Regions from separate parts of the Pseudoalteromonas sp. CnMc7-15 genome, predicted to be linked through region 2. Evidence: predicted binding sites of a transcription regulator. Region 2 holds the regulator's gene; the other holds the start of a gene.
The links. Region 2 encodes sigma-54, which starts transcription at its own class of promoters, with help from an activator protein. Its sites were predicted from a motif close to GTTGGCACGNNNNTNGNNT; they were not measured.
Positions count from the first base shown of each region.

Region 1: MHM95_RS17240 (EF-hand domain-containing protein) is a predicted target of sigma-54. The motif match lies at 11,943-11,961, and genes of this name have one in related genera.

Region 1 covers NZ_JAKRFT010000007.1:179,393-195,194, forward strand. The annotation lists gene glyS (glycine--tRNA ligase subunit beta) at 1-1,351, shown strand, start outside; gene MHM95_RS17200 (hypothetical protein) at 1,461-1,913, shown strand; gene tusA (sulfurtransferase TusA) at 1,917-2,156, opposite strand; gene fadA (acetyl-CoA C-acyltransferase FadA) at 2,265-3,428, opposite strand; gene fadB (fatty acid oxidation complex subunit alpha FadB) at 3,431-5,593, opposite strand; gene MHM95_RS17220 (transglycosylase SLT domain-containing protein) at 5,895-7,778, shown strand; gene pepQ (Xaa-Pro dipeptidase) at 7,839-9,161, shown strand; gene MHM95_RS17230 (YigZ family protein) at 9,221-9,835, shown strand; gene MHM95_RS17235 (TrkH family potassium uptake protein) at 9,875-11,326, shown strand; gene MHM95_RS17240 (EF-hand domain-containing protein) at 12,047-12,256, shown strand; gene MHM95_RS17245 (EF-hand domain-containing protein) at 12,322-12,531, shown strand; gene MHM95_RS17250 (EF-hand domain-containing protein) at 12,590-12,799, shown strand; gene MHM95_RS17255 (calmodulin) at 12,851-13,063, shown strand; gene MHM95_RS17260 (calmodulin) at 13,099-13,317, shown strand; gene MHM95_RS17265 (calmodulin) at 13,364-13,582, shown strand; gene MHM95_RS17270 (EF-hand domain-containing protein) at 13,610-13,825, shown strand; gene trkA (Trk system potassium transporter TrkA) at 13,894-15,270, opposite strand; gene rsmB (16S rRNA (cytosine(967)-C(5))-methyltransferase RsmB) at 15,278-15,802, opposite strand, start outside.
Region 2 covers NZ_JAKRFT010000005.1:305,225-321,026, reverse strand. The annotation lists gene MHM95_RS14135 (YhdP family protein) at 1-2,686, shown strand, start outside; gene MHM95_RS14130 (carbon-nitrogen hydrolase family protein) at 2,683-3,513, shown strand; gene tldD (metalloprotease TldD) at 3,510-4,949, shown strand; gene yjgA (ribosome biogenesis factor YjgA) at 5,021-5,533, opposite strand; gene pmbA (metalloprotease PmbA) at 5,634-6,983, shown strand; gene MHM95_RS14110 (VOC family protein) at 7,117-7,533, shown strand; gene MHM95_RS14105 (BON domain-containing protein) at 7,758-8,321, shown strand; gene MHM95_RS14100 (YqaE/Pmp3 family membrane protein) at 8,403-8,561, shown strand; gene mgtE (magnesium transporter) at 8,558-9,916, opposite strand; gene MHM95_RS14090 (HPr family phosphocarrier protein) at 10,033-10,305, opposite strand; gene rapZ (RNase adapter RapZ) at 10,305-11,150, opposite strand; gene ptsN (PTS IIA-like nitrogen regulatory protein PtsN) at 11,217-11,663, opposite strand; gene hpf (ribosome hibernation promoting factor) at 11,665-11,952, opposite strand; gene MHM95_RS14070 (RNA polymerase factor sigma-54) at 11,978-13,474, opposite strand; gene lptB (LPS export ABC transporter ATP-binding protein) at 13,499-14,224, opposite strand; gene lptA (lipopolysaccharide transport periplasmic protein LptA) at 14,224-14,748, opposite strand; gene lptC (LPS export ABC transporter periplasmic protein LptC) at 14,738-15,292, opposite strand; gene kdsC (3-deoxy-manno-octulosonate-8-phosphatase KdsC) at 15,289-15,802, opposite strand, start outside.

The DNA.
Region 1 (15,802 bases), on a different contig from region 2:
CGCGATGGATGAAGAACTGTTAGAGGAAGTGACCTCGCTGGTTGAATGGCCGGTGACGTTAACCGCCTCTTTTGAAGAAGAGTTCTTGGATGTGCCAGATGAAGCACTGATCTACACCATGAAAGACGACCAAAAATACTTCCCACTGCTTGATAGCAATGGCAAGCTGATTAATAAATTCTTATTTGTTTCCAATATTGAGAGCAAAGACCCAAGTGTAGTGATCTCTGGAAATGAGAAAGTAGTGCGCCCACGTTTGGCTGATGCACAGTTCTTTTATGAGGCAGATAAAAAGAAAACATTGGAAAGCCGCTTAGCGTCTCTTGATTCCGTGTTGTTCCAAAAGCAACTAGGTACCCTGAAAGATAAATCAGAGCGAATTAGTGCGCTATCAGGCTACATTGCTGAGCAATTGAGTGCCGATAAAGCCTTAGCAGAGCGGGCCGGTTTGTTAAGTAAAACCGACCTGATGACAGAGATGGTGATGGAGTTCACTGATGTTCAAGGCGTGATGGGGATGCACTATGCTCGCCATGACGGCGAGCATGAAGATGTCGCCAATGCCATGAACGAGCAATATATGCCGCGTTTCTCTGGGGATGAATTACCACATAGCACTATCGCTTGTGCTGTGGCTCTGGCAGATAAGTTCGACACCTTAGTGGGTATTTTTGGTATCGGCCAAGCTCCGAAAGGTGACAAGGACCCATTTGCCCTGCGTCGTGCAGCAATTGGCGCGCTTCGGATCATGGTAGAGAAGCAACTACCTTTAGATGTGCTTGATATTATCGCCAAAGCACAGCAACTGTTTGCTGATAAGCTCAGTAACTGTAATGTCGCTGAGGATGTATTTGATTTCCTCCTAGGGCGTTTCCGTACTTGGTATCAAGAGCAGGGTATTGCCGTTGATGTAATCCAGGCTGTGTTGGCGCGTCGACCTTCTAAACCCCTTGATTTCGACCTGCGTGTAAAGGCGGTAAGCCATTTCCGTAGCTTAGAGCCTGCAGAAGCGCTGGCTGCGGCAAATAAACGAGTGGGTAACATCCTCAGTAAAAATGACATCAAGGAAGTTGGTGCCATTGATAAAGCGTTACTTCAAGAGCCTGCCGAGCAGACTTTGGCTGAGCAAGTAGCGGCCTATCAAGCGAAGTTATCGCCATTGTATGAACAGGGTGATTATCAGCTGGCATTAAGTGAATTGGCGAATATACGTCAAAGTGTTGATGCCTTTTTCGATAACGTAATGGTGATGGCTGACGATGATGCCGTTAAGAACAATCGCTTGGCGCTATTGTCACAATTACAATCGCTGTTTCTACAAGTTGCTGACATTTCTGTTTTACAGAAATAGTGAGTATTTTTCATAGTGATAGTAAAAGCCAGCATTAAGCTGGCTTTTTTATTGAAGCCTTTGCACTAATTTCTTAGACTGGAGAAAAGTGCGCTTAAAGTGGAAACAAATAATAATGACAAAGCAAATTCCGTTACTCGTTTCAGCCTTACTATTGGGGGCTTGCTCAAGCTCAGTGACTATCGATGATATCGTGCCTGCTGAGGAAGTGAAAAAGCCGTTATTCTTGCGTGGTGATTTCTCGTTGTGGGATGCACAGCCAGAGTATCAAATGCAACGAGTGGCGCCAGCCATCTATGAGACCAAAATTCGCTTCTCTACGCCGGGGAAGGCCTATGAGTTCAAAATTGCCGATGCTCAGTGGAGTGCTGGTTATAATTGCGGTTATCTTGACGAAGCGCTCGATAAAACGTTAGAGCTTGGCCTACCGGTTCAGGCAGACTGCAACAGCGTCTACAACTATTTTAGCTTTACGCCAGAGGAGAAAGGTTGGTACAAAGTGTCTATCAATTTCTCTCGCTTTAAAAAGCCCTTGGTAACAGTCAATCAAGTGTTTGAATAAGGCCTACTGGCCTTTTCTGATCAAATACTGATACGGGGCTTGCTCGGTTTTCTGGGCCACCAAGGTGTGGTCCATAAAACGACAAAAACTGGGAATATCACGAGTCGTTGAAGGGTCATCAGCGGTGATTAGCAGGGTCTCGCCTTGGCGCATTTTGCGCACGGTGCCGCGCACCATCATCACCGGTTCGGGGCAACGTAGGCCCATGGCGTCAAGAACATGGTCAGCTTGGTCAAAGTTCATTGGTGTCGTTGCCTTAGAATAAAAGCGCTAGTTTACCCAAACTTTAGATAAGAAAAAAGGCGGGAGCAATAATGCTTAACCCGCCTTTTTGTCACCAAGTTGATGTGGCTATGGACGTTCGAACACCGTAGCAATACCTTGGCCTAAACCAATACACATGGTTGCAAGGCCGTATTTAGCGTCCTTATCTTCCATAATATTGATAAGCGTGGTGCTAATACGCGAACCAGAGCAACCCAATGGATGCCCAAGTGCAATTGCACCGCCATTTAGATTCACTTTTTCATCGACCTTATCCAGTAGACCTAAGTCTTTAAGCACTGGTAAAGATTGCGCTGCGAATGCTTCATTAAGCTCAGCAACGTCAATATCATCAATGCTGATACCTGCCTGCGCCAATGCCTTCTTAGTCGCAGGGACCGGACCATAACCCATGATTGATGGATCGCAGCCGGCGACTGCCATTGACTTAACACGAGCACGAATTGGCAAGCCTAGCTCTTTAGCTTTTTCTTCACTCATAACCAACATGGCAGAAGCACCGTCAGACAACGCTGAAGATGTGCCTGCAGTGACGCTACCCGAGGCCGGGTTAAATACAGGACGAAGCTGAGATAAACCCTCGACGGTGGTTTCTGGACGAATAACTTCATCATCTTCAACCAAGGTCAATGCACCACTTTCATCATGGCCTTCCATCGGTAGGATCTCGCTTTTAAAGCGACCCTCTACTGTGGCTGCATGAGCGCGTTGGTGTGAGCGAGCGCCGAACTGGTCCTGTTGCTCGCGGCTAATACCGTGCAAGGTGGCAAGATATTCAGCTGTTAGTCCCATCACACCTGCGGCTTGAGCTACAGAAGTAGCGAGCCCTGGGTGGAAATCATTACCATGGGTCATTGGTACATGGCCCATATGCTCCACACCCCCGATAAGGTAAGTATCGCCAGCACCGGTCATAATTGCGCGTGCCGCATCATGTAACGCTTGCATTGATGAGCCGCATAATCGGTTTACAGTGACTGCTGGCACTGTGTGTGGAATACCCGCCAACAGTGCGGCGTTACGGCCGACGTTAAAGCCTTGTTCTAAGGTTTGCTGTACGCAACCCCAGTAGATGTCGTCTATTGACGCAGGATCCACAGCAGGGTTGCGCTCTAATAGGCCTTTCATCAAGTGGGCACTAAGGTCCTCAGCACGCTTGTGGCGGAATACGCCATTTTTTGAGCGGCCCATAGGTGTACGAATACAATCAACGATGACAACATTATTCATGATTATTGTCCCTCCACTTGATAAAACACGCGGCCTTGCTCGGCCCATTGACGTGTTTGGTCAGATACTTGGTAAATCGCACCAAGGTGTGCGTACTTATCAGCAGTTGCTACAAAGTTAGCCAGGCCGACTTGGTCTAAATAGCGGAATACACCGCCTCTGAATGGCGGGAAGCCAATACCATATACCAACGCCATGTCTGCTTCTTGTGGTGAAGCAATGATGTTTTCTTGTAGGCAAAGCAGTACTTCGTTGATCATCGGTACCATACAGCGGTCGATCATTTCCTGCTTATCAACGTCTTTCTCACTGTCGCTCAGCGTTGATAGTAACTTTAATGCCTCGTCATCATGGCTCTTCTTCAAACGGCCACGGCGATCAGGAGCATAGCTGTAGAAGCCTTTGCCATTTTTCTGACCGTAGCGTTTAGCTTCTGCAAACACGGCGACCGGGTCTTTCTCTTGGCGAGCCATACGTTCAGGGAAGCCTTCAGCCATCACGCCAGTGCAATGGAAGGCGGTATCAATACCCACCACGTCTAGTAGGTAGGCAGGCCCCATCGGCCAACCAAAGACATTTTCCATGACTTTATCGATTTTTGCGAAGCTGATTCCTTCGCTGACCATTTTGCTGAAGCCAGCAAAGTAGGGGAATAGCACACGGTTTACGAAAAACCCAGGGCAGTCATTCACAACGATGGGCGACTTACCTAGCTTAAGGGCATAGTCGACTACAGCGTTAACGGTATCTTCTGAGGTTTTCTCGCCACGAATCACCTCTACCAAAGGCATCTTTGGAACGGGGTTGAAAAAGTGCATACCGCAGAATTTTTCAGGTTTCTCTAGCGCTGTGGCAAGTTCATCAATACGAATAGTCGACGTGTTTGATGTTAGTACAGCATTGTCACCTAAGGTTTTCTCAAGGTCGCTTAATACTGCTTTTTTCACCTTCGGATTCTCAACCACGGCTTCAACTACGATATCAGCACTTTGCACATCCGCATCGTTAAGAGTCGGTTTTATTTTTCCTAGTACGCCGACCATCTTATCCATGTTCATATGGCCGCGTTTTACTTTTTTACCAAGTAGCTTTGCTGCCTCGCCCATACCTAAGTCGAGAGCATCTTGGTTAATGTCTTTCATGACAATAGGTGTGCCTTTGTAGGCTGACTGGTAAGCGATACCGCCGCCCATAATGCCTGCACCTAGTACCGCAGCTTGGTTGATGCTGACACTACTACCCTTGGCTTGCTTTTTAGCTTTGCCTTTAATGAACTGATCGTTCAAGAAAATACCGGTAAGCGCAGCAGCTTCATTGGTTTTAGCCAGCTTGGCGAAGTTGGCATTTTCCACTGCCATGGCTTCGTCGCGACTCATATTCGCGGCTTCTTTAATGGTTTTCACTGCAAGCACTGGCGCTGGGTAGTGGCCTTTAGTTTTGCCCATAACCATGCCTTCGGCCATGGCAAAGCTCATGCCTTGCTCTACCTTATTCATCTTCAATGGCGCTTGTTTTGTCGCGCGGCGCTTTTGCCAATCAAGCTTACCCGCAATGGCTTGCTCCAGCATGTTGATACATGCATCAACAAGCGCGTCATCAGCAACCACAGCATCAAGTGCGCCTACTTTTAGTGCATCATTGGCACGGTTTTCCTGACCCGTAGTGATCCAAGTCATGGCATTGTCTGCACCGATGATACGAGGTAAACGCACGGTGCCACCAAAGCCTGGCATGATACCCAGTTTGGTCTCAGGTAAACCGATTTTAGCTTTGCTGCTACCAACACGGAAATCGGTCGCCAGAACCCACTCACAGCCACCGCCAAGAGCCATGCCATTGATGGCACTGATAGTAGGGAAAGGTAAGTCTTCTAAAGCATCAAACACATCGGTTGCGTTTTTAATCCAGCTTACAAGCTCTTGCTCTGGTCTTTGGAAAGTGGGTAGGAATTCAAAAATATCAGCACCAACGATGAAGTGATCTTTATCGCTGGTAAATACCATGCCTTTAATGTCGTCACGTTGACGTAATTCTTTGATGGCCTCTAAGCAGTCGTTTAAGGTTTGTTGAGATAGTTTATTCACTGAACCAGGTACAGTGAACTTAAACTCAGCAATTTGGTCCTTTATAAAAGAGACTACAAAGGAATCGCTCTGAAATATCATGGGTATCTCCCTTTGTTTCATGTGAAACTGGTACGATGAGTTGGGTTTTCGATCAGTGTCGCGTCTTTAATCCGAAAATGCAATGAAAATTTCCGGCTAAAATTTACATTCGGTTAAAAATTAACGCTGATACGAGATGCGACCAAAACACGTATAGATGCGGTTACTAAAGGTCAAAACTCATCCATTAATGTAGTACAGTTAAGATGGTTCGTTGAACCAATAATGGTAACGTGCCTTTTTGAGCATTTTTAGTGTTATTCCGTTACCTGTGTTTCGCGCGATAAAACGTAGGATTATCATGAAACGATTTATACATGTGTTACTGGCTGCATCCCTACTGCACGCCTCCAGTGCTTCTTTAGCCAGTGACAATGACGATTTTTTAGAGGCGGAAAAGGTGGCCTGGTCAGGCAACTATAAAGAGTTTAAGCGCCTCAATAGCCAACTTGATCACCCACTTAAGCCTTATGTAGAGATGGCCTTTTATAAACGCCATCCGCAGTTAAAATATCAAACAGAAATAGAGCGCTTTTTGAGCGTGTACCAAAATACTCCCCTCGAGTGGCCGGTGCGTCGAGCCTGGCTTAATTACCTAGCTAAAAGAGGGCGAAAAGCCGACTTTGTTGCTAACTATCAACCCACAAGCGACGCGCAGTTAAAGTGCCAGTACCTAGATTTTCAATTGCAACTAGGCGCCCCTGAGCGAGCAATATTAGCGCAAGTTGCTGATCTCTGGGTGGTTGGGCAATCTCAACCGAAACAGTGTGACTCCTTATTCGCTAAGTGGCGTGATGCTGGGATGCAAACTCCACAACGGGTATGGCAACGGGTAGGGTTGGCAGCACGAGAGGGCGAATACCACTTGCTGCGCTACCTGAAAACGTTGCTACCGAATAATGAGCGTTATTTAGCTGATTTATATTCTGCGGTGCGCAAAGACCCCAGTGCTGCAGCAGGTTTGTACCGGTTCAAAAACAAAAGCAGCAGAGAAGCGGAAATTGCCCATTATGGCGTTAAGCGTTTGGTATGGCGAGATCCGGAACTAGCGATTCGAGCATGGACCAAACTCGATAACATGTTCACTTTTACCGACGAGCAACGCCAGGAAATTAACTATGCCTTTGCTTATGCATTGGCGGTAAAACAGCATGATGAAGCGAAGTTTTGGTTAAATAAAGTGCCCGATGCGGGCCATGATAAAAAGCTAATGCAGTGGCATTTGGCGAATATGCTCAGAGAGCAAGATTGGCCAGGGATATCAGCTTACTTCACTAATAAAACCAATCTCAGCAATGGCCATAAATACTGGCTTGCATACAGCTATTTTCGTCAAGGGCGGGCACAAGAGGCCCAAGATATATGGCTGCCGCTGGCACAACAACGAGATTATTATGGCTTTCTTGCCGCCGCACGCTTGGACCAACCGGTTAACCTTAATAGTAAACAGTTGATGTTGCCGCCTGGGTTGAAGGAAAAGGTGGCTCAGGCGCCAGGCTTCAAACGCGCCAAACGTTTGCATGAACTGAAGCGCTACACCAGCGCGCGCAGGGAATGGAATTACCTAATAGATACGTCAAGTGAAGCGGAGAAACTAGCGGCTTCGGTATTAGCGGGTGAACAAGGCTGGCATGACAGTACCATCTTTACATTGGCGCGTATAAAGGCTTGGGATTACGTGGATTTACGCTTCCCTGATGCATTCACCGACTTATTTAAGCGCTATAGCCGCCGCAACAAGGTGGATATGGATTGGAGTATTGCTATTGCTCGGCGTGAGAGCTCTTTTGCTCCGGATGCTCGCTCTCGGGCCAATGCCCGGGGCTTAATGCAGCTTCTTCCTAGCACCGCGAAGTACATTAATCGTAGTACCGTGTCTTCACGGCGTTTGTACGAGCCCAGCACTAATATCAATTTGGGCACCAAGTACCTCAAGTATTTAGAGGGTAAAACTAATGGCAACCAAGTGCTAGCAACAGCGTCTTACAATGCGGGTTATCACCGTGTACGTAAATGGTTACCGGATCAAGCTATGCCTGCGGAGCTGTGGATTGAATTGATCCCGTATCGGGAAACGCGCGACTATGTCAAAAATGTATTTGCTTATCGGCAAGTATACCTTACTAAACAAGGCAAAAACGAAAACATCCTAGCGTCTATTCTTGATATGCGCATAGGTGGTTAGCCGCACAGCTGGCGGCTGTGATAGACTGCAGTTAATAATATTTAGCAAAGTGGGTGATACATGAATAAATTAGCGGTGTTATACGCTGAACATATTGCAACCTTGCAAAAGCGCACGCGCGAAATTATCGAACGCGAAAACCTAGACGGCGTTGTTTTCCATTCTGGCCAAGCGAAGCGCCAGTTCTTAGACGATATGTACTACCCGTTTAAGGTGAATCCACAATTTAAGGCCTGGTTGCCAGTGATAGATAACCCACATTGCTGGATTGTCGCGAACGGCACCGATAAGCCTAAATTGATTTTCTATCGCCCTGTGGACTTTTGGCACAAGGTCCCCGATGAGCCGAATGAGTATTGGGCTGACTACTTTGATATTGAACTGCTGGTGAAACCGGATCAGGTAGAAAAGTTACTACCCTATGATAAGGCGCGATTTGCATATATTGGCGAATACTTGGAAGTCGCTCAAGCTTTGGGTTTTGAGCTGATGAATCCGGAGCCGGTAATGAACTTTTATCATTACCACCGTGCCTACAAAACGCAGTACGAACTTGCTTGTATGCGTGAGGCGAATAAAATCGCCGTACAAGGTCACAAAGCTGCGCGAGATGCGTTTTTTCAAGGCAAGTCCGAATTTGAAATTCAACAAGCCTATCTGTTAGCGACCCAACACAGCGAAAATGACACACCTTACGGCAACATTGTGGCGCTAAATGAAAACTGCGCCATTTTGCACTACACGCACTTTGATCGTGTTGCTCCTGCTACCCATCGTTCTTTTTTGATTGACGCTGGCGCCAACTTCAATGGTTACGCAGCCGATATTACTCGAACCTATGACTTTACTGGTGAAGGGGAATTTGCTGAGCTTGTTGCCACCATGAAGCAGCACCAAATTGCACTATGTAACCAGTTGGCGCCTGGCAAGTTATATGGTGAGTTACACCTTGATTGTCACCAACGTGTGGCGCAAATACTGAGTGACTTTAACATCGTCAACTTATCGGCCGATGAGATTGTTGCCAAAGGCATTACCTCAACGTTCTTCCCACATGGTTTAGGCCATCATATTGGTTTACAAGTACATGATGTGGGTGGTTTTATGGCTGACGAGCAGGGCGCACACCAAGAGCCGCCTGAAGGTCACCCATTCCTGCGTTGCACCCGTAAGATTGAAGCGAATCAAGTATTTACCATTGAACCTGGGTTGTACTTTATTGATTCCTTGCTCGGTGATTTAGCAGCGACAGATAATAATCAGCATATTAATTGGGACAAGGTCGCAGAACTTAAGCCTTTCGGTGGTATTCGTATTGAGGACAATATCATTGTTCACGAAGACAGCCTTGAGAATATGACTCGCGAGCTAGAGCTCGATTAACCACCCATTCACTGCGGGGCCTAAGTGCTCCGCAGTTTGCTATCAATGATCCTGCCGTTATGTCTGAATACTCATACCCTAGTGAGCCCTTAAGTTACGAAGAAGAAATCAAAAAGAGCACCTTTATTGTACATGTGGCGCACACGCCGGATATTAGTGCGGCAAAAGACTTTATCGCCGATATTAATCGCCGTTACCCCGATGCCCGCCATAACTGTTGGGCTCATGTAGCAGGGGCTCCAGGAGGCAGCCATGTGTATGGCTTTTCCGATGATGGCGAGCCCAATGGGACTGCTGGCAAACCAATGCTGAATGTACTTCAAGGCAGTGGCCTTGGCGAAATTTGTGCTGTGACAACGCGTTACTTCGGTGGTATTAAGCTTGGGACCGGTGGGTTGGTTCGTGCCTATGGTGGTACGCTTAATAACGCGCTGGCGCAACTAGTTACCCAGGTTAAGGTGCCTAGTGTGGTACTCATTGGCGACAGTGACTATGCTCTACAGGGAGTCATAGAGCAAAGGTTGCAAACTCACTATCAAGTCCTTGATATTGAGAAGCAATATGATAGCGCCATTCGTTGGCAGATATGTATTGATGAGCGCCAAAGCGATGCAGCGATAAAAGATATCTTTGATTTAAGCCACGGTACTGTTGAGTTAAAAATAAAACAGTAAGACAATAACATGCAAACAAAAGTCACGGCGATGCGCTAGATGCAATACCGCACGATAATAAAAATACTGGGCCAGCTGGTGGCGTTATTCAGCATCACTATGGTGCCGCCAGCCTTGGTCTCACTAATATACAAAGATGGCGGCGGCTTACCTTTTATTCTCGCTTTTGTCTTTAGCGTCATTGCTGGCTTAATTGCCTACTACCCCAACCGTAATGAGCATGGAGATTTAAAGGCTCGGGAAGGCTTTTTAATTGTGGTGTTGTTTTGGCTGGTGCTGGGCTCGTTCGCATCTTTACCGCTGATTTTTCTAGATGCGCCCAAGTTATCGATGGCAGACGCTGTATTTGAGGCGTTTTCTGGGCTGACCACTACCGGTGCGACCGTATTGACGGGCATAGAGTACTTACCTAAGTCGGTGCTTTTCTATCGCCAGCAATTACAATGGCTGGGCGGTATGGGGATCATCGTACTTGCCGTTGCCGTGCTCCCTATGCTTGGTGTGGGTGGGATGCAGCTGTACCGTGCTGAGACGCCAGGGCCGGTGAAAGATTCAAAAATGACACCACGAATTGCCGATACGGCAAAACACCTGTGGTATATCTATGTGTCGCTTACCTTAACTTGCACGCTGGCTTATTGGGTTGCGGGAATGAATTGGTTTGATGCGATTTGTCATGCCTTTTCAACCATAGCCATTGGTGGTTTCTCTACCTATGATGCGTCGATGGGGCACTTTGATAGCCCCGTGATTAACCTGATCTGTGTGGTGTTTTTGCTAATTGCTGCAATCAACTTTTCACTGCACTACGCAGCAGTGGCCAGTCGTAGTGGTAAAGTTTATTTGCGCGACCCTGAGTTTAAAGCATTTTTTCTGATTCAAGTGGCACTCATCATTATCTGTTTCGCAGTGCTTTCCTCTAATAACATTTACGCCAATGGTGATGAAACGCTCGACCAGGCGATGTTTCAGGCCGTTTCCATCAGTACCACCGCCGGTTTTGCGACCGATAACTTCTCCGCTTGGCCGCTGTTTCTACCTATGCTGCTGATCTTTTCCAGTTTCATTGGTGGCTGTGCGGGCTCCACAGGCGGGGGAATGAAAGTAGTGAGGGTGTTTTTGTTGTACTTACAAGGTATCCGGGAGCTTAACCGCTTGGTCCACCCGCGCGCCATCTATTCGATTAAGCTAGGTCGTAAAGCCCTGCCAGATAAGGTTGTGGAGGCGGTATGGGGCTTTTTCTCTGCCTATGCCTTGGTGTTTGTAATTATTATGATCAGCTTGATGGGGACGGGGCTAGATAATATCACTGCCTTCTCGGCGACCGCCGCCTGCCTTAATAACCTGGGTCCAGGCTTGGGTGAAGTAGCCGCTCACTATGGTGACATTAGTGATAGCGCAAAGTGGATCCTGACATTGGCAATGGTCTTTGGCCGGTTAGAGATATTTACTCTCCTCGTGCTGTTTACCCCAACATTCTGGCGTGGGTGAGGCACGGTCGCTTGCGACTGCGAGTGACTTAACGTCACTCGTTGAGGGCCGAACGCGAAGGCGTGGATGCCTGAGCCGGGCGTCGCTTCAGGATGAATTCCTGCCACCATGCTCTCCCTTTTCTATCTCGTGGCGGTGACTTAACGTCATTCGTTGAGTGGCGTTGAGGCGTGGATGCCTAGCGTAGGCACTCAATTGTTTTTTATCTCTTCTGTATTTCTTTTTGTCCTAAATTCCATCTCTTTACTGAACCAAAGATGCGTTGTTGCTAAAAAGCAACACAGCGCTTGGTGTGCAGTCGGGGCTCAATAAAAATCCCCTTACAAATAGTTATTTAAATTATAAGTTGTTGAATTTTATATAAATAAACATAAAAAATAATTTATGAGAATGATGGCATTACACTTTCATTCAGTTAAAAGTCACCTTCAGCGCAATCCAGGCAGGTAATTGGCTGAATTCAAGGTGAGAAGTTGCAAAATAACCTTTTGAAAAATATAGATATTATCTTTTAAGCCTGAACTGTGTCGCAAAAGAGCAACAGAAAAACATAGTGTAATGGCCCTTAACTCCCCTTACTTACATATATCTCCATGATAAATAATGCTTTTTTAATGTTGGCATCGGACTTGTAATAGTCAGGGTGAGTTTAAAACGCAGTAGCAATTAGCACAGAACGTTACTGACACAGATTTCAACAAGTAAAGAAGGATATTGATTATGAAACGCATGACTTCAACTTTAGCACTTATCACTTTAGCAGCTTCAAGCGCAGCGTTTGCAGCAGATTTCTCTACTTTAGATGCAGACGGCAATGGCGCTATCAGCAAGCAAGAAGCAGCAGTGGATGCAGAGCTTAGCAAACACTTCGACAAGCTAGATACCGATGGTAACGGTGAGCTGTCAAAAGAAGAGTTTGAACAAGCTTAAGCGCTTAGTTTAAACATTAATTTCAGATTTCAGATTTTAGTTTTCAGTCCAGAAGGATACTTATTATGAAACGCATGACTTCAACTTTAGCACTTATCACTTTAGCAGCTTCAAGCGCAGCATTTGCAGCAGATTTCTCAACTTTAGATGCAGACGGCAATGGCGCTATCAGCAAGCAAGAAGCAGCAGTGGATGCAGAGCTTAGCAAGCACTTCGACAAACTAGATACCGATGGTAACGGTGAGCTGTCAAAAGAAGAGTTTGAACAAGCTTAAGCGCTTAGTTTAAACATCAATTTCAGATTTTAGTTTTCAGTCCAGAAGGATACTTATTATGAAACGCATGACTTCAACTTTAGCACTTATCACTTTAGCAGCTTCAAGCGCAGCATTTGCAGCAGATTTCTCTACTTTAGATGCAGACGGCAATGGCGCTATCAGCAAGCAAGAAGCAGCAGTGGATGCAGAGCTTAGCAAGCACTTCGACAAGCTAGATACCGATGGTAACGGTGAGCTTTCAAAAGAAGAGTTCGAGCAAGCTTAAGCGCTATTCGCTCTTTCTCACGCACTTTATTTCCATTAAGAGGGATTTGTTATGAAAGGTATGACGTCAACAATCGCATTTGTCACTTTAGCTGCATCAAGCGCTGTATTTGCAGCAGATTTTAACGCACTTGATGCCGACGGCAATGGCGCTATCAGTGTTCAAGAGGCCTCTGTCGATGCCGCTCTAATGGAGCAGTTCGATCAACTCGATACAGATGGCAACGGTGAGCTCTCAAAAGCAGAGTTCGAAAAAGCCGAGTAACCCAATTATTTACCAAACAAGGTAAGGAGCAAGTTATGAAAACCATGAAACACACAGTCGCATTAATGGCACTTGTAGGCGCATCTTCAGCTTTCGCACTGGATGCAGATTTCAACACTATCGATGCCGACGGCAACGGCGCTATCAGTATGGAAGAGGCGTCTAAGTATCCTGAGCTTATGAGTCAATTTAAAGACTTGGATACTGACATGAACGGTGAGTTATCTGAGCAAGAATTTGCTAAAGCGCAGTAACGACTGCGCAACACCGGACAACACCACACAGTAAAGAGGATACATTATGAAAAATTCGACAAAAGCAGTCGCTATCGTAGGTTTAGTAAGCGCATCATCAGCATTCGCATTGGATATGGACTTTAACAGTGTAGACGTAGATAGCAATGGCGCTATCAGCATGGAAGAAGCGTCTAAGTATCCAGAGCTAATGCAGCAGTTCAAGGATTTGGACGCCAATAAAGACGGTGAGCTGAGCGAAAAAGAATTCGCAAAAGCTGAGTAATTTAACGCCAACTAAGAGGAGAGCGTGATGAAAACGACTAACACACTACTTGCTATGGCGATTTTGGCTTCTTCTGCAACAGCTATCGCAGGTTCTACTTTTGATACATTGGATGTCGACGGTAATGGCAGCATCAGCAAGGAAGAGGCAAGTGCAGATGCAGCGATTCTAACTAAATTTGATGAGCTTGATATTGATGGAAATGGCGAGCTATCTAAGGAAGAATTTGCTCACGCTGAGTAAATACCCAGACCCATTAGAGCAACGCAAAAGCAGTCTTAGTCCACCCACTAAGGCTGCTTTTTTATGTTTTACAGAAACATTGCGCTGACCTGGAAGAGCTTCTCAACCACATGAATGTGCTTTTTATCTATCAAGAACATAATGACATGGTCACCACTTTGGATCACTGTATCATCATGGGCTATCAGTACGTCATCATTGCGCACGATAGCGCCAATAGTCGTCCCTGCAGGTAGTTTAATTTCAGAGATAGCTCTGCCTACCACTTTAGAGGTGTTCTCATCACCATGGGCTACGGCTTCAATTGCCTCTGCCGCGCCTTTACGTAACGAGTAAACATTGACGATGTCACCGCGTCTTACGTGAGTCAGCAGGGCTGAAATGGTCGCTTGCTGTGGTGAAATAGCAATGTCAATTTCGCCGCCTTGCACCAAGTCAACATAGGCGCCACGTTGAATGAGCACCATGGTTTTTTGCGCCCCCATACGTTTTGCCAACATCGCTGACATAATATTGGCTTCGTCGTCATTGGTCACTGCAATGAATACATCGACTTGCTCAATATGCTCTTCTGATAGCAGCTCCTGATCAGACGCATCACCACAAAAAACCACAGTATCATCGAGCATTTCAGATAGTTGCTCAGCTCGTTGTGGGTTACGCTCCAGCAGCTTAACGCTATGGTTTTTTTCCAACGAGCGGGCCAAGCCAGCACCAATGTTACCGCCACCGGCGATCATGATCTTCTTATAAGAACGCTCAAGCTTTTGCAGTTCACTCATTACCGCACGAATATGCTTGGTTGCGGCAATAAAGAAGATCTCATCGTCGGCTTCGATCACTGTGGTGCCCAAGGGTTTGATAGCCTTGCCTTGGCGGTAAATTGCAGCAACACGAGTCTCTACATTGGGAATGTGTTCTTTCAATGCTGATAGCGCATAACCAACGAGTAAACCGCCATAGTAGGCTTTGACTGCGACCAGAGACAACTTGCCATCGGCAAATTGCAGCACTTGTAAGGCGCCCGGATAATCAATAAGGCGGCGGATGTACTTGGTAACAAGTTGCTCAGGAGCGATATAGTGGTCCACCGGCAAATCGTCATTATGGAACAACTGCTGACGATAGCGCAGGTATTGCTCCGAGCGAATACGGGCAATCTTGGTGGGGGTATTAAAAATACTGTAGGCCACTTGGCAGGCCACCATATTGACTTCATCGGAGCTGGTGACGGCAATAATCATATCAGCATCTTCAGCGCCGGCCTTGCGCAAAATATCGGGGTGAGCACTGTGCCCAGTGACTCCTTGCAGGTCATATTTGTCCTGTAGCTCGCGCAAGCGATCGCCATCAATGTCGACAACGGTGATTTCGTTCTGCTCGCCGACAAGGTTTTCAGCCAGTGTTCCGCCGACTTGCCCCGCGCCTAAGATGATAATTTTCATTGCTATATCACTGTTTTATTATTTTTGCGTAATAGAAGCCATCGGTGTCGCCAGGTAATAATTGCCACCCTGGTTGAGCTATAGAGTCTTGCTCGTGCAGTGGGCTATGCTGAGCATCACGATGGCGTGTGAAGAAGGCTTTCATCTGCTCTTGATTTTCTTCTGATAGCACCGAACAAGTTGCATAAAGTAAAGTTCCGCCCGGCTTCAATAATGGCCAAATAGCATCAAGGATTTGTCCCTGTAGCTTAGCGAGCTCGTCAATATCAGAGTGTCGTCTTAACCATTTAATATCAGGATGACGGCGTATCACCCCTGTTGCTGAGCAGGGAACATCCAATAAAATGCGATCAAATTGCTGACCTTGCCACCATGACTCTGTGTCTTGTGCTTGGGCGCAAACAAGTTCGGCATCAAGATGTAATCGCTGTAAGTTAGCGCGCACTTTGTCTAGGCGTTCGGCATCACAGTCAAGTGCCATCACTTTTGCATCGGCCAACTCAAGTATGTGGCAGGTTTTGCCGCCCGGCGC
Region 2 (15,802 bases):
GTTTGAAGCCGAACACTTAGGGTGGTCGGGATTTCATGGTATTCCTGGTGCGCAAGACCTCAGTGCCAGCGCGCATATTAACAACCGTAAAGGTTTACTTAGTATTGCTGGTAGCGACAACCACCTACTGACCGGCAAGACGTTTAGCGAGCCGCTCGCTTATCAACAACTTGCCGCAGAAGTTGCATTCTTTAATGATGGCGAGCATTGGTCCATCGAAAGTGATGAAGTTACTTTAAGCAATGATGATTTAGACTTAGTTGCCGAATTTGCGCTGACTCTGGATTCGCAGCCAGATATGAACCTATACGCAGAAATCAGCGGCGGCAGTGCAGCCAATGCCGGGCGTTACTTCCCTGAACCTTATATGCATAAAAACCTGATTGACTACCTCAATGGGGCAATAAAAAGTGGCGATATGCATTTTGCTCAGGTGTTGTTACAGGGACCGCTCGATCAGTTTCCCTTTACCGAACAGCAGGGGCGGTTCGCGGTCAATGCCCAAATAGAAGATACCGAGTTCGCTTTTGCCCCTGACTGGCCGACGATAAAAAATGCCATGGTTGACTTAGCGTTTAACAATCAGCGCATGGATATTTATAGCCGCAGTGGCGAATTACTCAATTTAGCGCTGGGTGACAGCGTCCATGTGTATTTGCGGGACTTGCTCAATGCTGACACTTTAGCCATTGATATTACAGCTAATATTGAAGCGCCTAAGCTACAGCCTTTTTTTGCGCAAACACCATTAGCGGAGCCGCTTGCTACCGTCTTTGATGTGATACAGGCACAAGACCGCCTAGATGGCGAGCTGCAGCTGCTTATCGACCTCAAAGACAGTGGAGTGCGTGCTTCAGGCGAGGTGTTATTCGCTGGCAATGCCGTTCACCTAGCGCAGCCCGGCATCGACTTAAGTGAACTGCGGGGCAGGTTGTCGTTTGTAAACGATCGTATTGAGATAAATGAAGCCCAGGCCTATTGGCAAGGGATGCCGCTCACTGTGAGCTTACTAGGTGAAAGCCAAGGCGAAAACTATCACGCTGACGTTAACATTGGTTTGCAAGCTGATGTGGCGCAGTTACAAAAGCGGCTGAATGGTTTGTTAGATGCGCAGTTGAGTGGTACCACTGCGCTCAATGCGCAGTTGGCTCTAAACTTTGATAACCAAGGGTTTAGTTACGAGGCGCATGTGCAAAGTGATATGCTCGGGGTAACCAGTACTCTGCCGACGCCGTATAACAAAGCCGCAGACGATGCGTGGCCGCTTAATGCCTTAATTCAGGGGGATGACATTTCTAACCTGATCATGGTCGAGTTGGACGAGCAATTATACTTTAACGGCATTCTCAACAACGGCGAGCAGCAAATGAGTAATGCTCACCTTATTGTCGGCAAGCAAAATTTAGGGCTTAACAAGCAAGGGTTTGAGGTGAGCGTTAATCTCCCAGAAGCTGATATCCTCGCTTGGCAGCCTGTACTTAATAACATTATTGATGTGGCTGCACGCAGCAGTGGAGAGCCTTCGGTAATGCCACCGTTAACCAAGGTGGTGGGGCAAGTACGCACAGCTTATGTTGATGTGGTGCCCTTTAATGAGCTGGAATTTACGTTAATTAATCAACCCGCAGCAATGGATTTAAAATTGCTAGCCAAAGAGCTGCGAGCCCGAGTAGACATTCCCACCGGTAGCCAAGCTCAGCGCCGCGATATTCGCGCCCATGCTGACTATCTACGCGTGAACATCCCCACTAATGATAGTGACGGTGATGACGTTAGACACAGCAGCGAAACAGATTTAAATTGGTTAACGCAGCTACCGAGTGTAGCGTTTACCTGCGGTGATTGTCGCATTAACCATTATCAACTTGATCAGGTCGAGCTTCATTTTGCGGGTGCTGGCGAGCAACTGACTATTAGTGAGTTGGTGGTCGATAAACGCGAACATGTGCTGCGTGCCGATGGCTATTGGCGTGATGGGCAAACCCATGTCAAAGGCCAATTTAATAGTGATGATATTGGTTCGCTGTTTGATGAGTTTGACATCACTTCAACGGTTCAAGACTCTGAAGCAAATATGGATTTTGCGCTGCATTGGCAGGCAGCCCCTTACGATATTGATATCGCCAGCTTGGGCGGTGAAATTAGTTGGCAACTCGGTGAAGGGCACTTAAGTGAAATTAGCGATGGCGGAGCGCGTGTCTTCTCGTTACTGAGCCTGGACTCTCTGGTGCGCAAGCTCAAGCTGGATTTTCGCGATGTGTTTGCGAAAGGTTTTTTCTACAACAGTATGCAAGGCAGTATGCAGTTGGCCCAAGGGATTGCTTACACTAAAGATACGAAAATGGATGGCGTGCCTGCTGATCTTACTATCAAGGGTTATGCCGATTTAAATACGCAAACCATTAACTATGATTTAGCCGTGGCACCACAGGTTACTTCTAGCTTACCCGTGATTGTTGCTTGGATGGTCAACCCAGTAACAGGGTTAGCTGCACTGGCCTTGGATAAGGTCATCCACTCAGCGCGCGTTATTTCTGAGATTAAATTTAAGGTCAGTGGGGCAATGGATAACCCTGAGGTGGTTGAACTCGATCGTAGCAGTCGAGAAGTCACCTTGCCGCAAGCCGCGCAAAACCAGCCGCCCGCGTCGCAACCTGAGCAGCCACTGGAGAAACCATTACTATGATGCTGTATGCGTTACAGTTTTGTGCCCAGCAAGACAGTGAATATAACTTTCAGCGGCTGGAGCAATTTTTAGCTCAATTACAGCCGCAACGACCCTGCCTCGTGTGCTTACCAGAGAGCTGGCTGTGCTTTGCAAAAAGCAGTGAGCAGGTATTGGCTGTGGCCGAAAAACACTTATATTGGCGCCAGCGTTTAGCTGCGCTGTGCACGCGTTACGGTATATGGATTGCGGCAGGGACTCTGCCGGTCGCCACCTCAGAAGGGCGTTACCTCGCGGCATCTTTTGTCTTTGATGAGCAAGGTCAAGAGCGAGCGCAATACAATAAAATTCACCTTTTTGATGTGACCGTAGCGGATGGCACAGGCACTTATCACGAGTCCAAACATACCGAAGCCGGTGAGCAGGTGGTGGTACTCGACTCGCCCTTTGGGCGGCTAGGGTTAAGTGTGTGTTATGATATGCGCTTTAGCGAACTCTATCGTCAGCAAGTGCAATTGGGGGCTGATATACTGCTTGTTCCTAGTGCTTTTACAGTACCCACCGGTCGAGCGCATTGGCATACCTTGTTGCGTGCACGAGCGATAGAAAGTCAATGTTATGTGGTCGCTGCCGGGCTGTACGGTCGTAATAATAGTGACTGCGCTCACAACAATGGCCGTGAGACCTATGGCCATAGCCTAATTGTTTCGCCATGGGGTGAAGTGCAAGCTGAGCTGAGCCATGGCGAGGGCTGGATAGCCCAGCCAGTAAACAGCGAAGAATTAAATCAACGCCGTGAGTCCATGCCCATGCATGCTCACCGCCAAGCGAGAAAAGTAAGTTTATGAGTCAAGTTGAGCACAACCTTTTAACGCAAAGCCGATTGGATCGCGATGATCTCGCCAACGCCTTGCAATACATCCATCAGCATAAGGTGGACTATGCGGACTTATACTTCCAATCGAGCTACAACGAGTCGTGGGTGTTAGAGGACGGTTTAGTCAAAGAAGGGAGCTATAACATTGAGCGCGGCGTCGGTGTGCGCGCGATCAGTGGCGAGAAAACCGGTTTTTCCTATTCTGATGCTATTAATCTCGAAGCGATTAATAATGCTGCGATGGCTGCACGCAGTATCGCTGATGCTGATCAACATGGTCAGGTTAAAATATTCAGTGAGCAAGATGTGAAACGTCAATTTGCGCCGCTGCAACCGATTCAGAGCATGAGCGATGACGATAAGGTGGCGCTTCTGCGTGAAGTTGAAGAGTATATCCGTCAATTGGCGCCTGAAGCTGAGCAGGTAGTAAGCTCTATATCCGCCGTCTATGAAGAAGTGCTCGTGGCGGCGAGTGATGGTACCTTTGCAACCGATATTCGCCCGCTAGTGCGATTGAACTGCTCAGTGCTGTTGAAAAAGGGTGATCGTCGCGAGCGTGGGGGTGCCGGTGGCGGAGCCAGACTCGATTTTAACTATTTCAAAGAATTAGTCGACGGTAAGCCGCGTTGGATGCACTACGCTGAGGACGCTGTACGTATGGCTAAGGTCAACTTAGAAGCTATTGACGCTCCAGCGGGAACCATGCCTGTGGTGCTGGGTGCGGGTTGGCCTGGGGTGTTGCTGCATGAGGCCGTAGGTCATGGCCTTGAGGGCGACTTTAATCGCAAAGGCGCTTCTGCGTTTAGTGGCAAAATTGGTCAGCAGGTGGCGTCAGAACTGTGTACTGTGGTTGATGATGGCACCATGGCGAACCGTCGTGGGTCATTAAATATCGATGATGAAGGCACACCGGGTGGTTATAACGTACTTATTGAACAGGGTGTCCTAAAGGGCTATATGCAAGATAAGCACAACGCTAAATTGATGGGAGTAGCGCCTACTGGAAACGGCCGTCGTGAGTCCTATGCACACTTGCCTATGCCACGTATGACTAATACCTATATGCTCGGTGGCGAGCATAGCCAAGAAGAGATCATCAGCTCAGTAGACAAAGGCATTTACGCGCCAAACTTTGGCGGTGGCCAAGTGGATATCACCTCTGGCAAATTTGTGTTCTCAGCCTCGGAAGCCTACTTAATTGAAAATGGCAAAATCACCACACCTATCAAAGGTGCCACGCTGATTGGTAATGGCCCAGAGGTAATGAAGCAAATATCTATGGTAGGCAATGATCTAGCGCTAGATAAAGGCGTGGGTATTTGTGGTAAGGATGGACAGAGTGTCCCGGTAGGAGTGGGGCAGCCCTCTTTGAAAATCGACCAACTCACCGTCGGTGGTACCGCTTAAACATCCTCAAAAGAAAAAACAGCGCAAGAGCGCTGTTTTTTTCCAACTTAAAGCTGGTAACCGAAACCCTGCTAAAGCATTAACTCTTTGAGGATTTGAAATAGCTCTTTGTGAGACTTTCCGGGTTTCTCTTGCTTTACCTCTTTGCTTGCTTGGCGAATAATTTGTCGCATGCGCTGGCGGTCAAGCTGCGGATATTGCTCAAGCAGAGGATTTAAGCGGCTATCACCTTCAGCGATTAGCTCATCTCGAATTTGCTCTATTTGGTTTATCACCACATCTTTTTGATTGTTCTTATTGGTGATAATGGCCATAGCTTGATGAATGTCTTCGACATTATCGGTGCCGCGCAAGGTTTTGGCGATGTAATTGAGATGGCGACGATAGGCGTCTTTTTTCTCTTTCAGGCGGTCGGCTAAGTTCATCGCCTCCACAAGCTCATTACTCAATGGTAGTTTTTCACGCGCTTTTTTTGAGAGGTTGGCGATTTCTACACCCAGCTCATGAAACTCCATGGCATCGCGTTTTAGCTCGCTTTTGGAAACGTAAATAATCTCTTCTTCAGGTTGTTTGCTCTTAGCCATAACATGCTCGATTAATGCTCTTTGCAGCCATTATATCACTAAAATGCGCAGATGCTTTGTGGTACGCTTAGATCAATATTCACCAACTGTGAAAGCCATTATGCAAGAAAATGAATCGGCAGCGATTTATAGCCAAATCGATGAAGTCAAAGAGGCCGTAAGCGAGGTGCTTGCCCAAGCTAAGAAGCTCGGTGCAACGGCTGCGGAAGCCGCTATGTCACGTACTTCTGGACTCTCTGTAGGCACTCGTCTCGGTGAGGTAGAAACCATCGAGTTTAACCAAGACGGTGGTTTGGGTGTGAGCATTTATGTAGGTAATAAAAAAGGCTCAGCATCAACCACAGATTTAAGCCCCAGTGCGCTGCGTTCGGTGGTGGAAAAAGCCATTGAAATCGCCAAGTACACTTCAGAAGACCCATGTAATGGCCTTGCTGATGCTGAGTTATTAGAGCAAAGCCCGCCGGATTTAGACTTGTACCACCCGTGGCAGGTGACCCCAGAGCAGGGCATTGAAATCTGCCAAGAGGCAGAGCAGGCGGCGTTAAACCTTGATGAACGCATCGTCAACTCTGATGGTGCCAGCTTTAGTAGCCACCAAGGGCTGCGTGTGTACGGTAACAGTCACGGTATGTTGGCAGGCTACCCCCGCACTCGCCATAGCATCAGCACTATGGTCATTGGCCAACAAGGTGAGCAGATGCAGCGCGATGCTGCCTATACCGTATCGCGTGAGCAAGCAGGCTTAAAAGCGGCGAAAGACGTCGGCCTGGAAGCGGCGCAAGAAACGCTTGCTCGGCTTAATAGCCAAAAACTAGGAACCATGAAGGTGCCGGTGATCTTTCGTGCCGATGTGGCTAATTCTCTGTTTGGGCATTTAGTGTCGGCCATTGGCGGCGGTGCGCTTTATCGTAAGTCGAGCTTCTTGCTCGATAGTCTTAATACCCAAGTTTTCAGTGATATTGTTAATATTAGTGAGCGTCCGCATCTAGCCAAAGGTTTTGCTTCTTCACCCTTTGATGCGGAGGGCGTTAAAACGCAAGATCGTGAGATTATTCACGGTGGCGAACTGCAGACCTATTTATTAGCCAGTTATGCCGCTCGCAAAATGGGTATGACCGCCACAGGCCACGCCGGCGGTATTCATAACTGGTTGGTACAGCAAACCCATGATGATTTGCACGCTTTGCTTAAACAAATGGGTAAAGGTCTGCTAGTGACCGAGTTGATGGGGCAAGGCGTCAATACTGTCACCGGCGATTACTCGCGCGGGGCGGCCGGATTTTGGGTTGAAAATGGTGAGATCCAATACCCAGTCAGTGAGATTACCATTGCTGGCAACCTTAGCTCGATGTTTAAAGGCGTTGCTGGCATTGGCGGTGATGTCGACCCTCGCGGCGGGGTGTTAACCGGTTCGGTGTTAATTGAACAAATGCAAGTTGCGGGGCAGTAGCTCAAGTAACACGATAAAGCCTAGAGCCCCTCTCTAGGCTTTTTTAAATAAATTCTAAAAAGTGCTTTACCTCAACTTAAGTTGAGGAAATACCTTAGTCCCTGAAATAATAAATCATCTTCGGGAGAACGTTATGTATTTAGAGCATGTAAACCTAGTCGTGAATGACATCAACCAAGCCCTCAACTTTTATCGTGCCGCTTTTCCACATTGGCGGGTGCGCAGTCAAGGCGAGGGGTTATGGTCGGGGAAGCCGCGTACTTGGGTGCATTTTGGCGATGATTACCACTACCTTGCTTTTAGTGACAATGGCATTGGTGACAACCGTGATCTCAGCGGCCATCAAGTTGGTTTAGCACACTTTGCTTATGTCACAGAAGATCTTGATGGCGTCATTCAACGACTCCAAGACGCGGGCTTCGAAGTTGATAAAGTGGGCCCTGAAAATCCTTATCGTCGCAACGTGTACTTTAAAGACCCAGCTGGTTTTGAAGTGGAGTTTGTTGAATACGGATCTGATATTCCAGCACAGAGAAATAACGATCTATAGACTTAAATGCTGCTAAAAGTTGCAAAATAAACACTAAATGAACGTAAATCTCTTGATTGTTCGCTTTTCGGAAATTTTTTCACTGAGGTGTGTAACTTAGGTAAGGTTGTACCTAAATGCTTGCTGAACACGTTATTTATACTCTTGATTTTATTGATAAAATAAAGTTGGCAAGGGATTCGCAACACTTAAAGCGTCACAAGCAATAGTAAGGAGACGACATTATGAAAACGTTCACTAAGACAATCGTAGCTGCAGCTGTACTTGGTTCTACTGCCTTCACTGCCCAAGCAAATGATTGGCAGAACGAGAGTAAAGATGCATGGATTGATGGTAAAGCTGAAACTGTGCTGCTACTGAATGGCAACCTGAACAACTTTGACATCAACACTGATGTGAAAAATGGCAAGGTTATGCTCACAGGTAAAGTAGACAGCGAGGTCGATAAAGAGTTGGCCGAAGAGCTGGTAGTTAGCCTAGATGGTGTAAACGATGTAGAAAACCAGCTAACGGTTATGAACAACGAAGAAGGTATGAGCCACAATGATGATGCAGGAGATACTGGCAGCGATTTAACCGACGCTAAGATCTCGACGGTAATCACTACCCGTCTACTGTTTGATTCAGAAGTTGCTGGCACTGACATTGATGTTGATACCGACCAAGGTGTCGTTACGCTTAAAGGCAACGTAGATAGCGAAGCCGAGCGTGACCTTGCGATTAAAATCGCTGAAAACACAGAAGATGTTCGTGAAGTAAACGATGAACTGCGAGTAATGGCTGAATAATTAGTTGTAAGTTCTCGGTAGAAGGCCCAGCGTTGCTGGGCTTTCCTTTATCTACAAGCAGGCTTAATTAGCGGAGCAATCATGGACATTATTAGAATCATTTTCTCAATTCTTATTCCCCCACTAGGTGTATTTTTGCAGGTGGGTTTAGGGATGCACTTTTGGCTTAATATTTTACTAACCCTACTAGGCTACTTCCCTGGCCTTATTCACGCTATCTACATTATTGGACGGCGTTAAATAAGGAACCAAGTCGCGGTTCCAAGGAATGCGAAGATACCTACGATGTCGGTAACTGTGGTCAGCACTACATTACCGGCGAGCGCCGGATCGATATTCATTCTCTTCAGAATTAGGGGAATAACCGCACCAGCAATACCCGCAGCGAGGAGATTCATAAACATCGCAAAGGCGATCACTAAACCGATTGTTAAATCCCATTTCCAAAGCGCGATGGCGCTACCGATAAGCAAAGCCCACAGTACCCCATTCAAGGCACCGATGGCGAGCTCTTTGGTCAGTATAAATTTCTGGTTGGTGGCGTTAATATGGCCAAGTGCGAGGCCTCGAATAACCAAGGTCAGCGTTTGTGATCCGGCCACGCCCCCCATTGACGGCACAATACCATTGAGCACGGCTAAAAATGGCAAGATACCTAAGGTGGTTTCGAAAAAGCTCGCCACAAATGCGGCCAGCATCGCGGTCAATAAATTTACTCCAAGCCAAACGGAGCGCCGCTGAGTACTTTTAAATACCGGTGCAAAGGTATCTTCTTCATCATCTAGACCGGCTAAGCTCAGTAAACTGTGTTCAGCGTCTTCACGGATAACATCGACGATATCATCAATGGTAATACGCCCAAGTAAGTGCGCCTGATCGTCGACCACAGGGGCCGAAATCCAGTTGTGACGCTCGAACAGCTGCGCCACTTCAGACTCATCCATGGTGATTGGAATAGATTCACACTCTTCATCCATGATGTCGCGCACGATGGCATCTGGCATGGTGGTTAGCAAAGAGCTCAATGGCATTGAGCCTAAAAAGCAGTTATTTTTATCGACTACGTAGAGCTCATCGGTGCCTTCAGGTAACTCGCCTTTGAGGCGTAAGTAGCGCAGCACCACATCAACAGAGACATCGGGACGGATAGTCACTGTATCGGTATTCATCAGCGCCCCAGCTGAGCGCTCCTGGTAAGACAGAGCCGTAGTTGCACGGTCTCTATCTTGGATATCCATCGCCTCAATAACGTCTTTATAAACGGGCTCTGGTAAGCTTCGTAATACTTCCCCTAAGTCATCATCGTCCATGTCCTCTGTCGCTGCGGCGATATGCTCAGGCTCCATGCGTGAGATAATGCTCAGGCGTACATCTTCAGAGAGCTCTTCAAGTACATCACCTTGGACATCAGGGTCGACGAGCGCCCATAGTTTAGAACGTGTCTTATGGGGCGATGATTCTAATAATAATGCGGTATCACAGGGCGCAGTTTTGGCGAGAAGCCTGCGTACATGAACAAACTGGCCGCTATTAAGAGCTTCGGTGACTTCTTGAAGTTGTTGCAGCGGGTAATCTTGTTCATAGGCTTCTGGCATAGGCATCCCTTAAATACAAAAAATGGGGTGGGAAATAGCGTGCAAGCAAGCGCTTACAAGCCGTTGATTAGTTTAACCTAACTAAATCAATGATAGCAAAAGTAAATGCCTAAGGGTTATTCTTGTTCGTGGAACTTTTCTGCAATGAGCGCCCCGATAGCTGCCAACGCGGCGTCGGCATCAGGGCCTTCACACTGCACGCGCACTTCCTTACCTTTGCCGCTCTCAAGGAGCAGTAAAGCCAAGACACTGTCGGCCTGTGCGCTCTTATCGCCTTGATATAGCATTATTTCGGCATCAAAATTCATCGCCAGTTGCGCCAATTGTGAGGCTGCACGAGCATGTAGGCCTAACTTGTTTTGAATAATAAAAGTACCTTCAACCATCACTATTTTTCCTGCTCTCGATGGCGAATTTTCACGTTCGGATAAGTATCTAAAAAGCGCTCTCCCAAAGTTTGGGCAAGGTACACTGAGCGGTGTTGACCCCCTGTACAGCCAATAGCAATGGTTAAATAACTACGGTTATTACGCTCTAGGTGGGGTAACCAAGTTTGAACAAAAGTTTGGATCTGCCAAGTGAACTTTTGCACGATTGAGTGACTGGCTAGATAATCTTGAACGGGTTGGTCTAACCCTGTGAGCGCCTTTAGTTCAGGTTCCCAATGGGGATTGGGGAGAAACCGCACATCAAACACATAATCAGCATTTTTTGGAATGCCATGTTTAAACCCAAAAGACTCAAAAGTGATCAGTAATTGCTTGTCTTTTTTACCCAGCACTTTTTCACGGATCATCTCCGCCAGCTGGTGAACACTGAGCTCAGTTGTATCAATAATAAAGTCGGCGTGGGAGATGAGTACATCAAGAAGCTGCTTCTCTTCACGAATAGCGACATCCAACGTCATATTTTGCATGGATAAGGGGTGTAGTCGACGAGTTTCAGAGAAACGCTTAATCAACGTTTGTTCGTCACTATCAAGGTAAAACAGCGAAGGCTTAGCAAACTCAGGCAGGTAAGCGAGAATGTCGTTAAATTCATGCTGTTCTTTGGGCAAATTGCGCACGTCGATACTGACGGCAATTTTGTCATAATTTGCCGAAACACTGCGCACCAAAGAGGGGAGTAAAATAACCGGGATGTTATCTACGCAGTAGTACCCAAGGTCTTCGAGCACCCGTAACGCGACTGATTTTCCAGAACCCGAGCGACCACTGACAATGATAAGTTCCATCCGACAACTCCTTGTTTTACCCCAAGACGCACATTTAAACCACACCATGAACTAATACGGCGCGCATTAGTCGGCGATCAATTGATAAAGCTCTTGATCGCTGCTGGCTGAGCGCAGTTGTTTACACAGTTGTTTGTCTTTTAGTTTATCAGCAATTGTCGCTAAGGTCTTCAGGTGTTGTTCAGTCTCATTAGCCGGCACTAAAAGTGCGACAAAGATATCCACTGGACGGTTATCAATGGCATCAAAGTTAATGGCTTCGCGATTGGTTACAACAATGGCAATCGTACTGTCGATACCATCGAGACGGCCATGTGGAATAGCAACGCCTTTGCCGATGCCAGTACTGCCCAGCTTTTCGCGGGTTAGCAAAGCATCAAGTACCGATTGCTCGCTGAGGTGAGGACTGTGCTGATGAGCCACCTGAGAGAGGTACTCCAGCATTCTTTTTTTGCTATTAAAAAGGACCGCAGCTTTGCTGCAGTCCTTGGTAAAGAGTGAATCTAGGTTCATGTTAGTGACGAGATAATTTCTCTTTATGTTTAATCACTTGACGGTCGAGCTTATCAATTAAGCCGTCGATCGCCGCATACATATCCTGGTGCTCTGCGGTTGCGAACAGTTCACCACCGTTAACGTGAAGAGTAGCTTCTGCTTTTTGTGTTAGTTTTTCAATATCAAGAATGACATGCACATTATTTATATGGTCAAAGTGACGCTCTAATTTTGCAAATTTGCTATTCACATAGTTGCGAAGAGAATCAGTGATTTCTACGTGACGACCGGTAAGATTTAATTGCATAAGCATTTTCCTTCTTGTCTAACGTCTATATCAAACTTTTACGCTGATTTGACGGTGGAATGGCTAGCGATTCACGATATTTAGCAATCGTGCGCCGAGCCACTTTAATTCCTTGCTCGGCTAGTACGTCGGCAATCTTGCTATCACTCAACGGTTTAGCAGGATTCTCCGCAGCTACTAGCTTTTTGATCAATGCTCGAATCGCTGTGGACGAGCATTCACCTCCGTTTTCGGTTGTAACATGGCTGGAGAAAAAGTACTTCAGCTCAAAAATACCCCGTGGTGTATGCATATACTTTTGGGTGGTCACACGGGAAATCGTTGACTCATGCATTTCCACCATTTCGGCAACGTCATTAAGCACCATTGGCTTCATTGCCTCTTCACCATGTTCAAAGAATGCCTGTTGTTGTTGAACAATGCAATTAGTTACTTTAAGTAGCGTATCATTGCGTTGTTCCAAGCTCTTTATAAACCATTTCGCTTCTTGTAAATGCGAGCGAATAAATTGACTATCACTTTGCGACTTACAGCTTCGCGACATTGATGCATAGTGATCGTTAACGCGGATCTTAGGCATACTATCTGGGTTTAATTCAACCACCCAGCGGCCTTTAACTTTCTTCACTGATACATCTGGAATCACATACTCTGACTGCTCTCGCACAATCGTGGCTGCAGGAGTCGGATTTAAACTGTGTATCAGTGTCATCACCTCTTTTAACTGCGCTTCTTTAAGCTTAGTCTTTTTCATCAAGGTGCGATAGTCACGACTACCAAGCAAATCAATATAGTTACAAACTACCTCTTTGGTCTCTTCAAGCCAAGGGGTTTGTGGGTCAAATTGCTTGAGCTGGATCAACAAGCACTCTTGTAAAGAACGCGCACCAATTCCTACTGGATCAAAGAGTTGGATACGCTTAAGAACGGCTTCAATTTCATCGAGCTCGATACCATCGTCTTGTTCATCATGATTCAAGCTTTCCAGCAGATCTTCACAACTGACTGTTAAAATGCCGTTGTCATTGATGGCTTCAATGATGGCTGTGGCGATGGCCTCGTCGGTGGCACTAAAAGGTGTTAATTGCAGCTGCCACATTAAATAATCGTGTAACGACTCGGTGGTTTCGCCTTGGTAGATAGACTCATCTTCTGGCATAGGCCCAGAGGAGGCAACGGGAGCCGCACTAATATACTCATCCCAAGACACATCCATGGGCAAGTCTTCACTGATGGACTCGTTGTTCATGGCATCAGCACTTTCAACTTCATCCTTACTGGCGCTGGCCGTCTCGGCGGTATCGTTATTTTGGTTGTCGGACGTCGACTCTTTTTGCTCTTGGTTGTCGTTATTGTCGGCGTAATTGTCTTCTTCAACTTCAAGTAATGGGTTGGCGTCCAACGCCTCTTGAATTTCTTGTTGGAGATCCAAAGTACTGAGCTGCAACAGGCGAATCGCTTGCTGCAATTGTGGGGTCATTGTTAATTGCTGGCCTAGGCGCAGCTGTAATGATTGCCTCATGTATCTCTAACAATCCTTTAATCGTTATAATCTAAACTGCTCACCCAAATAGACGTCGCGAACCGTTTGATCGGCAAGAACTTGCTCTGGAGTGCCAGAAGCAATGAGCTCGCCATGGGAAACAATGTATGCGGTTTCACATACGTCTAGGGTCTCTCGCACATTGTGGTCGGTGATTAATACACCAATGCCACGATTGCGCAGATGCTCTATGATTTTCTTTATATCTAACACTGAAATAGGGTCGACACCAGCAAAAGGTTCATCCAACAAGATAAACTTGGGGTTTGCCGCCAATGCTCGCGCTATTTCTACCCGGCGACGTTCGCCACCAGATAACGCCATTCCTTGTGAGTCTCGAATGTGCTGTATATTAAACTCATCAAGTAGGCCCTCAAGCTCGCTTTCACGCTCTGCTTTGCTTAAGCCCTTGCGGGTTTCTAGGATGGCCATCAAATTTTGAAAAACTGTCAGCTTTCGAAAAATAGATGATTCCTGCGGTAAATAACCAATACCTAAGCGCGCACGAGAGTGCATCGGCATCAAGGTGATATCCTCATCATCAATACTGATGGTGCCTTTATCACTGGGTACTAAGCCAACTATCATGTAAAAAGTAGTTGTCTTACCGGCTCCATTAGGGCCGAGCAAGCCGACGATACTACCTGCTTGTACTTCTAAGCCCACACTTTTGACGACCTCCCGGCCTTTATAGCTTTTCGCTAATTTTTGTGCTTTAAGAGTCGCCATTATTGCTCTTTCTCCGGCGTATCGTCACTTTGTGGTGTTAATGTTGTGCGCACTCGTGTGCTGGAGTTTTCATCTTTTTCGGCGGTGATCAGCTGTTTGGCAATATCATAGCTTATGGTTTCGGCAACGATATGCTGGTCGGCCATGGCAATCTTAGCATCACCTTGAATTTTAAGGGTCTCAGAGGCGACGTCATAACGAATTTCCAGCGCCTGTGCAGAAATCTCGGTGCCATCTTCCATCACTTCGGTGTACACAGCTGGTGAGCCGGTGGCTACGAGCAATTGCTTGTTATCACCCAATTCTGGACGACGGTGAGCCTCAAGGCGGTCAGCTTTTATTTCCCGTTTGCCGTGAACAATATGCACGTTCTTATCAAAAATAGTGATATTTTCTTTGATCAGTGCTTGTTGTTTGTCGGCATCAATTAACACTTCCTTGGCGGTGATTTGCTCAGCAGTAGCGCTGGCAGAGCACAAGCCAATTGCGATGGATGTAATTAATGCACTGATTTTATTGGTCATAATATATTGTTCGCGTATGTTCTGTTAATTCAACTATCTCTGTATTGAGGTCTGCTTTCAAGCCTTGCCCGGTGATCTTCATATTCGGGCCACTTAATACTACAGCCTGCTCGGACTCCATGCGCTGGCTATCTATATCAACTTGAATGGCCTCAGCGCTGACCTTCTCAATCATCGCCCCTTCTTTTAAGTTGGTGGCGGTGACGTTATTTTCCAAGATCAAAATGTTGTTGTTGTATAAAGTCGCTTCATCGGCGTTTACCTGCCAATTTTCTGTTTCACCATATAAGGTAAATACCGGCTTGGTGAAATGTGTAAACCCGAGCTCTTGATACAGCTCCATTTCCTCAGCATAAACGGTGTGGCTTAACTCACCCTGATCGTTATAACTAGTCTGACTTAGCCCAGTTGCGATATAGTCGGGTGTGGCAATATGGTCTTGCTGAGCGACACCATCATCTGTCGACTTCATAAAATAAGGGTACCAAAGCCACGCCATCGCGACGATAAATAGCAGTGATATGAGCGCTCTCGCTGCGTTCATGTGCTACTTCCCTGTGTTCCCAGGCTGTGTCCTTGGGCCAGCATCAGCAAATCTGTGAGCTCACGCACAGCACCAAAACCCCCTGGTAGCAAGGTACTGTAATGGGCTATTCGCTTAACCAGTGGGTGAGCGTCGTTAACCGCTACGGCGAACCCGACTTGCTCCATCACCGGTAAATCAGGGCCATCATCACCAATGTAGGCTATTTGCTCATCGCTTAGGTTTAATGTGCGTTTTAACTGTGCATAGGCTTCGAGCTTATTCTCTTTACCTTGATAAATGTGGGGGACACCCAGGCTTTGCATTCGCGTTTGTACTATCTGTGATTGTCGCCCGGTGATAACAGCAACTTCAACACCCGCATTGAGCAACGCTTTAATGCCGAACCCATCTTTGGTATTAAAGGCCTTTAATTCCTCGCCTTGATTGCCTAAATAAATACGGCCATCTGAAAACACGCCATCAATATCGCAAATTAACAATCGAGTGCGCTGTGCACGTTGCCATGCG